3 regions of the Telluria sp. RB2R28 genome follow, and region 2 is predicted to be linked to each of the others. Evidence: riboswitches for the same ligand, from Rfam matches in the RefSeq annotation. Region 2 holds a riboswitch; each other region holds the start of a gene.
What was found. Region 2 has a riboswitch for cobalamin ahead of AC56LV_RS15280 (cobaltochelatase subunit CobN). Riboswitches for the same ligand answer to the same signal wherever they lie in the genome.
Positions count from the first base shown of each region.

Region 1: it holds a riboswitch for cobalamin, as region 2 does, so the genes downstream of both, AC56LV_RS24310 (TonB-dependent receptor domain-containing protein) here and AC56LV_RS15280 (cobaltochelatase subunit CobN) in region 2, are expected to answer to the same signal.
Region 3: it holds a riboswitch for cobalamin, as region 2 does, so the genes downstream of both, AC56LV_RS00855 (TonB-dependent receptor) here and AC56LV_RS15280 (cobaltochelatase subunit CobN) in region 2, are expected to answer to the same signal.

Region 1 covers NZ_JCASIK010000012.1:13,548-17,675, forward strand. The annotation lists gene AC56LV_RS24310 (TonB-dependent receptor domain-containing protein) at 1-1,676, opposite strand, end outside; cobalamin riboswitch at 1,742-1,977, opposite strand; gene AC56LV_RS24315 (histidine phosphatase family protein) at 1,998-2,540, opposite strand; gene AC56LV_RS24320 (adenosylcobinamide-GDP ribazoletransferase) at 2,540-3,322, opposite strand; gene cobT (nicotinate-nucleotide--dimethylbenzimidazole phosphoribosyltransferase) at 3,319-4,128, opposite strand, start outside.
Region 2 covers NZ_JCASIK010000003.1:667,011-671,138, forward strand. The annotation lists gene kynA (tryptophan 2,3-dioxygenase) at 1-768, opposite strand, end outside; gene kynU (kynureninase) at 802-2,064, opposite strand; cobalamin riboswitch at 2,174-2,392, shown strand; gene AC56LV_RS15280 (cobaltochelatase subunit CobN) at 2,561-4,128, shown strand, end outside.
Region 3 covers NZ_JCASIK010000001.1:191,652-195,779, forward strand. The annotation lists gene AC56LV_RS00845 (hypothetical protein) at 1-503, shown strand, start outside; gene ylqF (ribosome biogenesis GTPase YlqF) at 800-1,747, shown strand; cobalamin riboswitch at 1,773-2,011, shown strand; gene AC56LV_RS00855 (TonB-dependent receptor) at 2,080-4,038, shown strand.

The DNA.
Region 1 (4,128 bases), on a different contig from region 2:
TAGCCACCCAGGCGGCTGGTATTGGGCGCGTTGTCGAAACGGTCACCCGACACGGTCAGCTCGGCGCCGCTCTTTAACTGGCCCATCACGTAGTCGGCCGCGAAGTTGGCGTGCTTCTTCGCGCGGCGCGCCAGCTGGCGGCCGGTGGTGTCGTCACGCGGATCCTGCCAATCGAGGCTGGCGCGCAGGTTCACGTCCATCAGGCGCGTGCTGCCGGCCAGCGAGAAGCCTTCGAGCGTGGCTTCGTTGACGTTGTAGGCGCAGCTGCGGTTGATACCGTCCGGGCATGGCGTGCTGGATACGATCATGTCGGTCAGGCGATTGTGGAAGTACGTGGCGTCGAGGTTGTAGCCGTTGCCGTCGTAGCGCAGGCCCACTTCACGGTTGCGGCCTTTTTCCGGCTTGTTCGTCTCCAGGCCGTAGTTCGGGAAGTACAACTCATTGAAAGTCGGGGCGCGGAAGCTCGTGCCGATGCTGGCGGTGGCGCGCAGACCGTTGCCGAACTCGTAGCCGTAGCCGGCGGCGCCGGTATTCTGGCTGCCGTAGACCGAGCGGTCCTGGCGCGCGCTGACATCGAACAGATGATTGGCGCGCTTGGCCGAATACGCCGCTGCATATGAATTGGTGATGCGCGTCTTGCGCATCGACGCGACCTCTTCTTTGCGGTGGTTGAACAGCAGCTGCAGCGTGTCCTGGCCAATGGCGACGTTGTTCTGCCAAGAGAATTCGTTCTGCTCGGTGTCGGCCTGGCTGGCGCCGCTGGCCGTGGCGTTGCTGAAGCTGCCCGACTTGTCTTCCGAACGCGCGTACTGCACGGTGCTACGCCAGTTCGGCAGGATCTGGTTGGTCATGAAGACGGCGGCGGTATTGAGGTCCGTGTCGCTGTGCACATCGTAGCTGCCGGAACCACTGGCATCGTACTGGCTGTACGTGCGGCTGGCCAGGAACTGGGCGCCGATCTCGTGACCCGGCGCGAGCGCCATCGACACACGACCATTGGCGTTGCGGCGACGATAGCCGTCTTCGTCGGCGTTGTAGCCCGACGCACCCGGCCGCGTGGACGAGAAGCCATCCGACTCTTCGTAGCCGGCGCCGAAGGCATAGCTGATGGCATTCGGGCCACCGCTGCTGCCGAAGATGCCTGCATCGCCCTGCAGCGTCGCGTTGCTGCCGGCGCCGAGCGAAGCGGTGACGACAGGTGCGCCTTCGCCCTTGCGGGTGAATATCTGGATCACGCCGCCGATGGCGTCGGCGCCGTACAACGTGCTCAGTGGCCCGTAGACGATTTCGATGCGGTCGATGGCGCCCAGCGGGATGGCATTCCAGCTGGCAGTGCCGGTAGTGCCGGAGGCGATGCGCACGCCGTCGAGCAGCACGACGATCTGGTTGGCGTTCGCGCCGCGCACGTAGACGCTGGTGGCCGTGCCGGCCGGGCCGTTGCGGGCGATCTCGATGCCGCGCTGGCGCTGCAGGATGTCGGCCACCGAGCCGGCGCCCGAGCGCGCGATTTCTTCGGCGTTGATGACGGTGGTGTCGGCGATCAGGTCTGCAGCGGGTTGCGGCGTGCGGGTGGCGGTGACGACGACGGTGTCAGCGACTTCGGCGATGGCGGTGGACGAGATGAGGGCGAGTGCGAGCGACACGGCGGCCGCTTGCCGGCTTACTGGAAAATTCATGAGTGGTTCTTATCAAAGGCATCCCGCCGACGTCCCCGTGGGCTGGATTCAAAGGATCGCGCTGTGCGCGTATCCACCTTTTGGCCGGTATCCGGGCTGACAAGTATGGCCGTCCGACCTTCCCATGCTCAGAAAAGCACAGTGGTATGAGGGGGCGGTTTGCCGCAGGGCCCGATGAAAGGCTGCAGCACTTGCTTACCGTTGCGGGGGCAGCACGCGTTGGCCCTGTGAAGGGCTTCGTGTTTCCCGTTTAACTGCGCCTGCGAACGCAGGTGCGAGCACCAAAACGCGCTCATTATAAGGTGGTTGAACCGGGCATTGTCATATTTCCAGCACCATGACTTCGCCATAGCCGATCTGGTGTGGTGTCGATGCCGCACGCAGCGCAGCATCCTCCAATGTACCGCCGCCGGACATGGCGTGCAGCAGGCGCATGGTGCCGGCGTGGCAGATCACGAGTGCTGCGGCGCACCCTGCGCGCTGGATGTCGGCCCGAAACGCGGCCACGCGCACGGCCACCTGCAGGACGTTTTCGCCGCCGCCGGGGCGGTAGTGGAGCAGGTCGGCGTTCCAGGCATCGATCTCGTCCCGGGCGATAGTGTCCCAGTGGCGCAGCTCCCAGGCGCCAAAGTCCATCTCGGCCAGGCGTGCGTCGAACGTGGGCGCGGTTGACAGCTGCTGCGCCAATACGGCGCTGCGTTGCAAAGGGCTGGCGTAGACCGGCATGGTGCCGGGCAGGCCTTGATTGGTCAGCGCCGCCAGCACGCGTGCGGTGTCTGTTGCTTGCGCTGGCAGGTCGGTGCGGCCGTAGCAGTGCCCGGCCGGCACGCCCGGTTTCGGGTGGCGTACGAGGTACAGGCGCATCAGGCCAGCGCGCCGCGCCCGAGCGTGGCCAGTACCGCGATATAGATGGCGACTTCGGCCAACTGCTGCACGGCGCCCAGGCAGTCGCCCGTATAGCCCTGCAGCCGGCGCGTGAATGTGCGGGCTAGCCAGCGCGTGGCCAGCAAGGCCGCGAACAGCGCCGCGCCAATCGCCGCCAGGTCGAGCAGGCCGACGGCGAGCAGCACGATCGCTGGCATCAGCACCGTGAGCGTTGCGATCCCGAATTCGTTGCTGCTCATGCGCACGGCCAGCGGCTTGGCCTTGCCTTCCGCGCGAGCATATTCCATCTGCCAGATCAGGGACGTGGCGGCCAGGCGCGAAAGCGGGTGGGCCAGCAGCAGGGCGCCGACAGCAGTCAAGGGCGGCAGCGTGGCGAGTGCGGCCAGCTTCGCGCCCAGCATGCAGACGATACCGATCGCGCCATACGCACCGACGCGCGAATCCTTCATGATCTCGAGAGCGCGCTCCTTCGTCATGCCGCCGCCCAGACCATCGCAGGTATCGGCAAAGCCGTCTTCGTGGAAAGCGCCGGTGAGGTAGATCGTCGCGGCCGTGGAAAGGACGGCGGCCACTGGCGCTGGCAGCCAGTGCGCGGCGATGACGTAGACGGCCGCGCCGATCGCGCCCACCACGACGCCGACCAGCGGGAAGTAGCGCGACGCGTGATTGAGCCAGGCCGGCTCGAAGCCGACCCAGTGCGGGATCGGGATCCGCGTGAAAAACTGCAGCGCAATGAAGAACAGGCGCAGTTGATGGATCATCCCGCGTGCTCGCCGAGTTGTCCCGAGACCTGGGCCGATGCGAAGGTCGCCATCTCGCTCAGGAAGTTGGCCGCCGCGTGCAGCAAGGGCAGAGCGAGTGCGCTGCCGGTGCCTTCACCCAGGCGCAGGCCCAGGTCGAGCAGCGGGCTGGCCCCGAGCTGATCGAGCAGCAGGGCGTGGCCATGCTCGCCCGAGCAGTGCGCGAACACGCAGTAGTCGAGGATCGCCGGTTGCAGGCGCGCGGCGACCAGCAGCGCGCTGGTGACAATGAAGCCGTCGATCAGCAGCACCTTGCGCAGGCTGGCTGCCTGCAGCATGGCGCCGGCCATCATCGCGATTTCGAAGCCGCCGAAGGTGGCGAGGACGTCGAGCGGTTCGCGCACGCTGGCGTGATGCGCGACGGCAGCAGCAACCACGCGTTCTTTATGGCTGATGCCATCAGGCGTCAGGCCGGTGCCGGCGCCGACGCAGGCAGCCGCCGGCTGGCCGGTCAGCTTGTGCATCAGGGCTGCCGCGGCGGTCGTGTTCCCGATGCCCATTTCGCCGAAGCCCACGACATTGCCGGGCAGGTCGCGCGCCAGGGCCATGCCATGTTCGAGGGCGGTGGCGCAGTCCTGCGCCGACATCGCCGGTGCGATGGCGAAGTTGTTCGTGCCGTTGGCGACTTTACGGTCGAGCAGACCAGCGCGCACGCCGAAGTCGTGATTCACGCCGGCGTCGATCACGCGCAGCGCGCAGCCATTCTGGCGCGCGAACACATTGATGGCCGCGCCGTTGGCGAGGAAGTTTTCGACCATCTGCCAGGT
Region 2 (4,128 bases):
CGTCGTCACATGCCGGAAGCGCCACAAGCGAAACGCCGTCTCGATATCGACCAGCTTCTCGCCCAGCTCATACAGCGGCCAGTATTGGTCAGTGTCGCGATACACCACCATCCACGCCGCCTTCACCGACGGATCCGACCGCGTCGCCTGATGCCACGGCCCGGCAAGCCGCGCCGCATCCACGGCCAATCCACTGCGCGCCATCACCATGATCGCTTCGTCATACAGCGACGGTTTATCGAGCACGCCCTGCAGCGCCGCATGCGCGTCAGGCTTGTGCTGATGCACCTGCAAATGCGTGACGTTCTTGTTCCCCAGGATGAATTCGATCTCGCGATACTGGTGCGACTGGAACCCCGACGACGCGCCCAGGTACGGGCGGATCGCCGTGTACTCGGGCGGCGTCATCGTCGCCAGCACATCCCATGCATGCACGAGCTGGTTCATGATTGCGGCCACGCGCGCCAGCATCTTCATCGCCGCCGGCAGCTGGCCCCGCGCGATGTTGTCGCGCGCGCCGTGAAGCTCGTGCAGCATCAGCTTCATCCACAGTTCGCTGGTCTGGTGCTGGACGATGAACAGCAGCTCGTTGTGCTCGGGCGACAGCGGGTGCTGGGCGTTGAGGATCGTGTCGAGCGACAGGTAGTCGCCGTAGCTCATGTCCTTGCTGAAATCGAGCTTGGCGCCGTGGTAGCCGGGCTGCGCGACAGGGCAGCCACTCACATCGGCATTACTGGCGGACGAATCAGGGTCAACAGGGCAGGGCATCGTGTCCTCTCTTGAGAATCGCTCGAAAATCGCTCAGGTCACCGCAGTACGCTTGGCATCGACCTGATAGTCGCTGCGGTCCAGAATATCCTTGAGTACCATCACTGCCTGCCACACATCGTCATACCCCGTGTACAGCGGCGTGAAGCCAAAGCGCATCACCTGCGGCTCGCGGTAGTCGCCGATCACGCCGCGCGCGATCAGGGCCTGCATCACCGCGTAGCCATGCGGATGCGTGACGCTCACCTGGCTGCCACGGTCCGCATGATTGCGCGGCGTGATCAGCTCCAGCGGGTGCGCGGCGCATTCCTGTTCGAGCAGCGTCAGGAACAGGTCTGACAAGGCGAGAGACTTCTTGCGCAGCGCCGCCATCGTCACGTCCTGAAACACGGCCAGTCCGCATTCGATCAGCGCCAGCGCCACCACCGGTTGCGTGCCACACATCGCGCGCTTGATGCCGGCCACCGGCGCGAACGCCGGCTGCATCGCGAACGGCTGGCGGTGTGCCCACCAGCCGGTGAGCGGCTGCGTGAACTGCGCGTGGTGGCGCTGCGGCACCCAGATGAAGGCGGGCGCGCCCGGCCCGCCGTTGAGGAATTTGTAGGTGCAGCCCACCGCGAAGTCGGCCTGCGCGCCATTCAGGTCGACCTCGACGGCGCCGGCCGAATGGGCCAGGTCCCAGATCGCGAGCGCGCCAGCGGCGTGGATCTGCGCCGTGATCGTTTTCATGTCGAGCATGCGGCCGGTTCGGTAGTTCACGTGCGTGAGCATCACCACCGCTACCTGGGCGCCGGCGTCGCCTTCGAGAGCGGCCGGCAGGTCGGCCCAGCTGTCGAGCAGGCGCAGCTCGTAGCCGCGCTCGAGCCAGCCGATCAGGCCTTCGGCCATGTAGATATCGCTCGGGAAGTTGTCGCGCTCGGTGAGGATGATGCGGCGGGCCGCGTGCGCCGGTGCGTCGGCCTGCATCTTGAGCGCCGCAGCCAGCGCCTTGAACAGGTTCACCGAGGTCGAATCGGTGACCACCACTTCATCGGCCGCGGCGCCGATCAGCGGCGCGATCAGGGTGCCCAGGCGCTGCGGCAGGTCGTACCAGCCGGCCGTGTTCCAGCTGCGGATCAGGTCATTGCCCCATTCGGCGGCGATCACGTCCTGCGCGCGTTGCAGGGCCGCGCGGGGGCGGGCGCCGAGCGAATTGCCATCGAGGTAAATCACGCCGTCCGGCAGCGCAAAGGCATTGCGCTGGGGAGCCAGCGGGTCGGCCGCGTCGAGGGCCAGGCAGTCTTGTCGTGTGATCATGTGAACGGTCGCGAAGAAGTAGTGGGTGCCGGCCTGGCCGGACGATACCGCCATTCTAGGCTAGAGGCCAAAGAATGCGGTGACAGTGGCGCACCCTGGCTGTAGAATCGCGCCCAATCAAGTGAATGGTGCCGTCCTGCTCGTCTGCAGGAAGGTGAAACGGGAAGCCGGTGACGTGTGCGAATCCATCGCACGCCAGTCCGGCGCAGCCCCCGCTGCTGTATGCCTGACGACCCTCGTCGAACGCCACTGTGCCCCGTGCACGGGAAGGCAGGACCCGGGAAGGATGACGGCAAGCCAGAAGACCGGCCTTCACGATGCATTGCGTACGTCCCGGGGTGTGGGCGTGCCGGTTGGTAGTTCGTCGTTCCTTCTGTGTTGCCACTGTGGTCGCGTCAGCATGCGTGCGCATGGCCTGTCACGTTCAGCGTGGAAGGAAGACGTCTGCCCGTTGTCATGCGCGCTGATGGCGCGCAGCTGAAAGGTCGACGTTCACATGAACACTGCTTCGCTCCCCCGCGCCTGTACTGCGCTGGTGCTTTTGCTCGCGTCCCTGCTTGCCTGTGCCCACAGCCACGCCGCCACCATGTTCGCCGTGGTCACGGAGCGCGCCGCGCCGGGCGCGATCGAAGCCGCGCACCGCCACCTGGCCAGCCACCCGCGCGACCGGATTCAGTTGCGCACGCCGGCCCAGCTGATGGCCGCCAGTGAACGCGAGGTGGGCCAGTGGATCGCGAGCGCCGACACGGTGCTGGCGGTGTCGCTGTTTGGCGATCCGGCGCGCCGCATGAAGGATGCGCTGGCGCGCCACGCGAAGCCAGGCACCGCGGTGCTGGCGTTCAATGGCGAAGCAAGCCTGAACCTGATGACGCGCGCCGCGCACGGCAGCCTGGCCGGCTTCGCCCCCGAGCTGCTGCGCGAACTGGCAGCCGAAGCACCGGCGCCCGCCGCGCTGCAGGCGGCAGAGGCGAATCCCGCCGCCCGCCACTGGCTCGCGGCGCGGCGCGTCTGGCAAGCGGGCGGCGTGGGCAACACCACGGCCCTCATCGCCCACCTGCTGCATCCATCGACAGCGCTCGGCCCTCCGCTGCCCGAGCCGACCCTGCGCCTGCGCGTCGGCCAGAACGAGCTGCAGGATGCCGCCGCCTGGGGCAACGCCGCCAAGCTGGGTCTGAAGGACCGTCCGACCGTCGTCGTGCTCGACCTGGCGAACATGGATGGCATGGTGCCGGCCGCGCTGTGCCGCCGCATCGAAGAACAAGGGCAGGCCTGCGTCCAGCTGCTCACGCGCTGGGGCGGCGCTTCGCGCGAAGCGCTGGTGCGCCTGCCCGAGCTGATCGCGCCGGCGAAGCCCGCGGCGCTGGTGGTGCTGCAGGACTTCGTCGTCGGCGCCGCCGAAGGCCGCGAAGTCGTCAGCGAAGCCTTCAAACGCCTCGATATCCCCGTGTTCAAGGCGATCCGCCTGTCGGACCGCACCGCGATCGGGTGGCAGCTCTCGCCCGATGGCCTGCCGCCGGATTCGGTCCAGTACCGCGTCGCGCTGCCCGAACTGCAGGGCATCGGCCAGCCGATGGTGGTGGCGGCGCTGGGCCAGTCGCAACGCGACCGCCTGACCGGCATCGAGAACCGCCCGCCGGTGCTGCTGCCAGCCGAAGTCGATCGCTTGACGGCGCGCGTGAGCCGCTGGCTGGCGCTGCGTGCCAAGCGCAATGCCGACAAGCGCGTCGCGATGGTCTATTACAACCACCCGCCGGGCCGCCAGAACATCGGGGCCGACAACCTGAACGTGCCGGCGTCGCTGTTCGACATGCTGCATGCGCTCAAGGCGGCCGGCTACACGGTCGGCGATCTGCCGGCCACGCCCGAAGCGCTGCTCGACATGATCATGGCGCACGGCGTGAACCTGCCCGAAGACCGCGCCGCGCTGCGCGAAATGAGCGCCACCGTCAACAGCGTCAGCGCCCCCGACTACGCGCGCTGGTTCGCGACTTTGCCACCGCGCGTGCAGGGAGAGATGATGGACGGCATGCTGGGCCGCCTGCATGCCGACGTGCTGGTCGCCGA
Region 3 (4,128 bases), on a different contig from region 2:
TGTGGGCGGGCGCGCCGCGTGAAGCGATCGGCGCGGACGCGCTCGAGTTCATGCTGCCGCTCGATGTGCGCCTGGCTGGCCGCTACGTGGTCAGTGGCCGCATCGACGATGCGCTGGGCCGCCCGTTCGCGCTGGCGAGCTTCAACGAACTATTGGGGCAGGGCACGCAGTCGGTAGCGTTGCGCGTGCATGGCAAGCTGCTGCACGACACCGATCCTGGGCCGGCGTTGCCACTGGTGCTGCGCGATGTCGAAGGTTATTTGTTGCGCGAGAATGCCGACCCGGACCGGCTGCTCCTAGCGCGCCGCGAGGGACCCGTGCTGGTCAGCCGCACGCTGTCGCTATCGGGTGTGCCCAATAGCGAATGGCAGAGCGAGGAACGCAGCCGCTACCTGGCCGAGTATGCGAAAGACCGCGCGGCGGCGCGCGAGCGCTTGGCGGCGTTCGATCCGGCGGCCACCTTGCCGCCTCTTGCGTGCAGCGGGCCGGGGCTGGTTCAGTAGGGCACCAGCGGCAACTCCACCAGCGCGGACACCGCGATGGCGCAGCACAGCAAGCCCACGCCATACCAGCGTGCCATCGATCGTTTCAGTCTGTCCCGTGCGCGCATATGTCGTCTCCGCTGGCGGCCCGCCACCGTGCGTGGCCAAGGGCCAGTGTGCACGCCGAATATGTCAACAGTGTTGCAACGGCTCAACGTCATGCGCAAGAGAAAGACCGGGTGTGGCGGGTTCACCACGCTCGCGTGCGCCACCAGCGTAAAATAGCACCCTGAACGAAAGATAAAGAAAGCAACAGCATGTCGATACAATGGTTCCCGGGCCACATGAACGCGGCCAAGAAGGAAGCGGCCGAGCAGATGGAGAACATCGATCTGGTGATCGAAGTCCTCGATGCACGCCTGCCCGAGGCGAGCTGCAACCCACTGGTGGACCAGCTGCGCAAGTTCCGCCAGCGTCCCAGTCTCAAGATCCTGAACAAGATCGACCTCGCCGATCCGGTCGCCACCGCTGCCTGGAAAGCCTATTACGATGCGCAGGACGGCGTCACGGCCTACCCGATGACGACCAAGAAGCCGGCCGACGTCGCCCGCATCCCCGATCTGGCCCTGTCGCTGGCGCCGCACCGCGGCGTGCCAACGAAGCCGCTGCGCATCATGATCATGGGCATCCCCAACGTCGGCAAGTCGACGTTGATGAACGCGCTACTGAAAAAACGCGTGGCCAAGGTGGGCGACGAGCCGGCCGTGACCAAGGTCCAGCAGCGCCTGTACCTGAACAAGAACGTGGTCCTGGTCGACACGCCCGGCATGCTGTGGCCAAAGATCGCCATGGCCACCGACGGCCTGATGCTGGCAGCCAGCCACGCCATTGGCACCAACGCGCTGGTCGAAGAAGAAGTGGCCGAATACCTGGGCGAACTGCTGCTGCAGCGCTACCCGCACCTGCTCACCGCGCGCTATGGCCTGAAAACCGAGGGCATGGATGGTGTGGGCGTCATCGAAGGCGTCGCGATGCGCCGGGGCTTCCGTGTGCGCGGCGGCGAGTACGACTACGAAAAGGCAGCGCACTCGCTGCTGCAGGATTACCGCCAGGGCGCCCTGGGCCGCATCAGCCTGGAAACGCCGGATTCGCGCGCGGCCAGCCTGGCCCTGCACGCGGCCGAAGTGGCCGAGAAAGCCCGCCTGGCCGCCGAGAAGCTCGCTGCCAAGCTCGAAGAGCAGTCGCGCGGCAAGCGCGGCAGCTGACCCGACAGGGCGCGTGCCGACACGGTATAATCGCGCCGTTTTGGTGCTCTCGCGCGCATTCCAGCGCGCGAAGTTAAACGGGAAACACGACAGGGCTGCGCCGCGCGCCGTCCTGGAAGTGTGCTGCCCCCGCAACGGTCAACAAGCGCCGCGTCCGCACATCCTGCGCCGCGGCAGACAATCTCGATAACCACTGTCCGCACGACAGGAAGGTGAGGGCGTCCGCTTGCCAGCCCGGATACCGGCCAGGACAGGTGGAAGCGCAAGGCGCTTCCTTCGACGCCAGGCTGCGGGGACGCAGCGGGGCGCCCTTTACCGAGAACACATTCATCATGACTTTTGCAGCTCCCGCGCGCCGCGCGCCCCTCGCCGTGGCGTGCGCCTTCGCCGTGTCCACCTTCGCCACCCTCGCCACCGCGCAGGAAACGCTGGCGCCGGTCGTCGTCACCGCGTCCCGCTTCCCGGCCACCGCCACGCCAATCGGCGCCACCGTGATCACCGCCGAGCAGATCCGCAGCGCCGGCGTGGCCGACGTCAATGCCGCCATTCGCAAGATCGGCGGCGTCTTCGGCCGCCAGAGCCTGGACGGCTCGCCCGACTTCAGCCTGGACCTGCGGGGTTTTGGCACCAACAGCGCGCAGAACGTGGTGGTGATGGTCGACGGCGTGCGCCTGAATGAAAATGAGCTGGCCAGCACGGTGCTCTCGAGCATCCCGGTCGACACGGTCGAGCGCATCGAAATCACCCGTGGCGGCAGCAGCGTGCTGTACGGCGACGGCGCCACCGGCGGCGTGATCCAGATCTTCACCCGCCGTCCGCAAGGCAGCGGCACGCGCGGCACCCTGTTCGTGGAAGGTGGACGCTTCGACGCGCTCGACCTGCGCGCCTCGATCGCGCATGGCGCCGGCCCGTGGTCGTTCGACGCCGCCGTGGCCGACCGCCGCACCGACAACTACCGCGACAATAACAAGTACGAGCAGACGAGCTTCAGCGGCGGCGTGCAATATGCGTACGCCGCGAATGGTCGCGCTGGCCTGCGTTTCGAGAGCTCGCGCTCGAACTCGCGCCTGCCGGGTTCGCTGACCGACGCGCAGTTCCAGTCGATCCCGACCCAGAGCAATACGCCGGATGACTTCGGCTCCCTCGACACCGACCGTGTCAGCGCCTTCGTCGAACATCGCATTGGCGCCATCGAACTGGCGGCCGAGCTGTCGCACCGCGAGCGCGATGTTGGCTCGACGTATGTGTTCTCGGGCTTCCCATCGGCCTCGCGCTACCAGTCCGAGCAGACCCAGTTCTCGCCACGTCTGCGCCACACCGCCACGCTTGGCGACAAGCGCAATGAATTCGTCACCGGCATCGACCTGACCCGCTGGGATCGCCAAGTGACGTCGAGCTTCTCGGCCGGCGACGCGAAACAGGATTCCAAGGCGATCTATGTGCGCGACGAACTGACCTGGAACGCGCCGCACAATGCGCGCCTGGCCGTCGGCGCGCGCCATGAACGTTTCGACAAGGACTACGCCGACCCGCTCGCTTTCACCGCCCCGGAAGACACCGGGCAGTCGGTCAATGCGTTCACGGTCGAAGGCAGCGTCGACGTCGCGCGTGAAGTGACCATGTTCGCCAAGGCCGGCCGCAGCTACCGCATCGCCAATATCGACGAAAACTCGTACCGCGCCACAACGGATGTGCTGGCACCGCAAACCTCGCGCGACCTGGAGCTCGGCGTCGCCTTCGGCAACGATGCGCGCAAGGCCACGGCTCGCGTATTCCGGCACCGCCTGACGAACGAAATCTTCTTCGACCCGACGCTGGCGGGCGGCTTTGGCATCAACACCAACCTTGATCCCACCCGGCGCCAGGGTGTCGAAGTCGAAGGGCAGGCGCTGCTGGCGAACAACCTACGCCTGACGGGTGCCTGGCAATACGTGCAATCCGAGTTCCGCGATGGTCCGAACGCCGGCCGCGAGATGGTGCTGGTGCCCAAGCACGTCGTGACGACGCGCCTGGCCTGGACTCCAGGCAATGGCCAGACCGCCGATGTCGGCGCGCAGTGGGTGGCCAGCCAGCGTTTCGGCGACGACTTTGCCAACAGCTGCGACGCCCGCCTGCCGTCGTACACCACGGTCGACGCCCGCTATGCGCGCCGCTTTGGCCCATGGGAAGCGTCGGTGTCGGGCCTGAACCTGCTTGATCGTCAGCACTACAGCTATGCGTTCAGCTGCCGCGCCGGGATTTACCCGAGCGATGGCCGCCAGCTGAAGGTGTCGCTGCGCTACGACTTCTGATCCATGTTCTGCCGGGCGCGGACGGCTGATGTATTTGCATGCATGTTTCAGCGGTAAGCAAATGCAATAAATCGCGCCCTGCAGACAGGG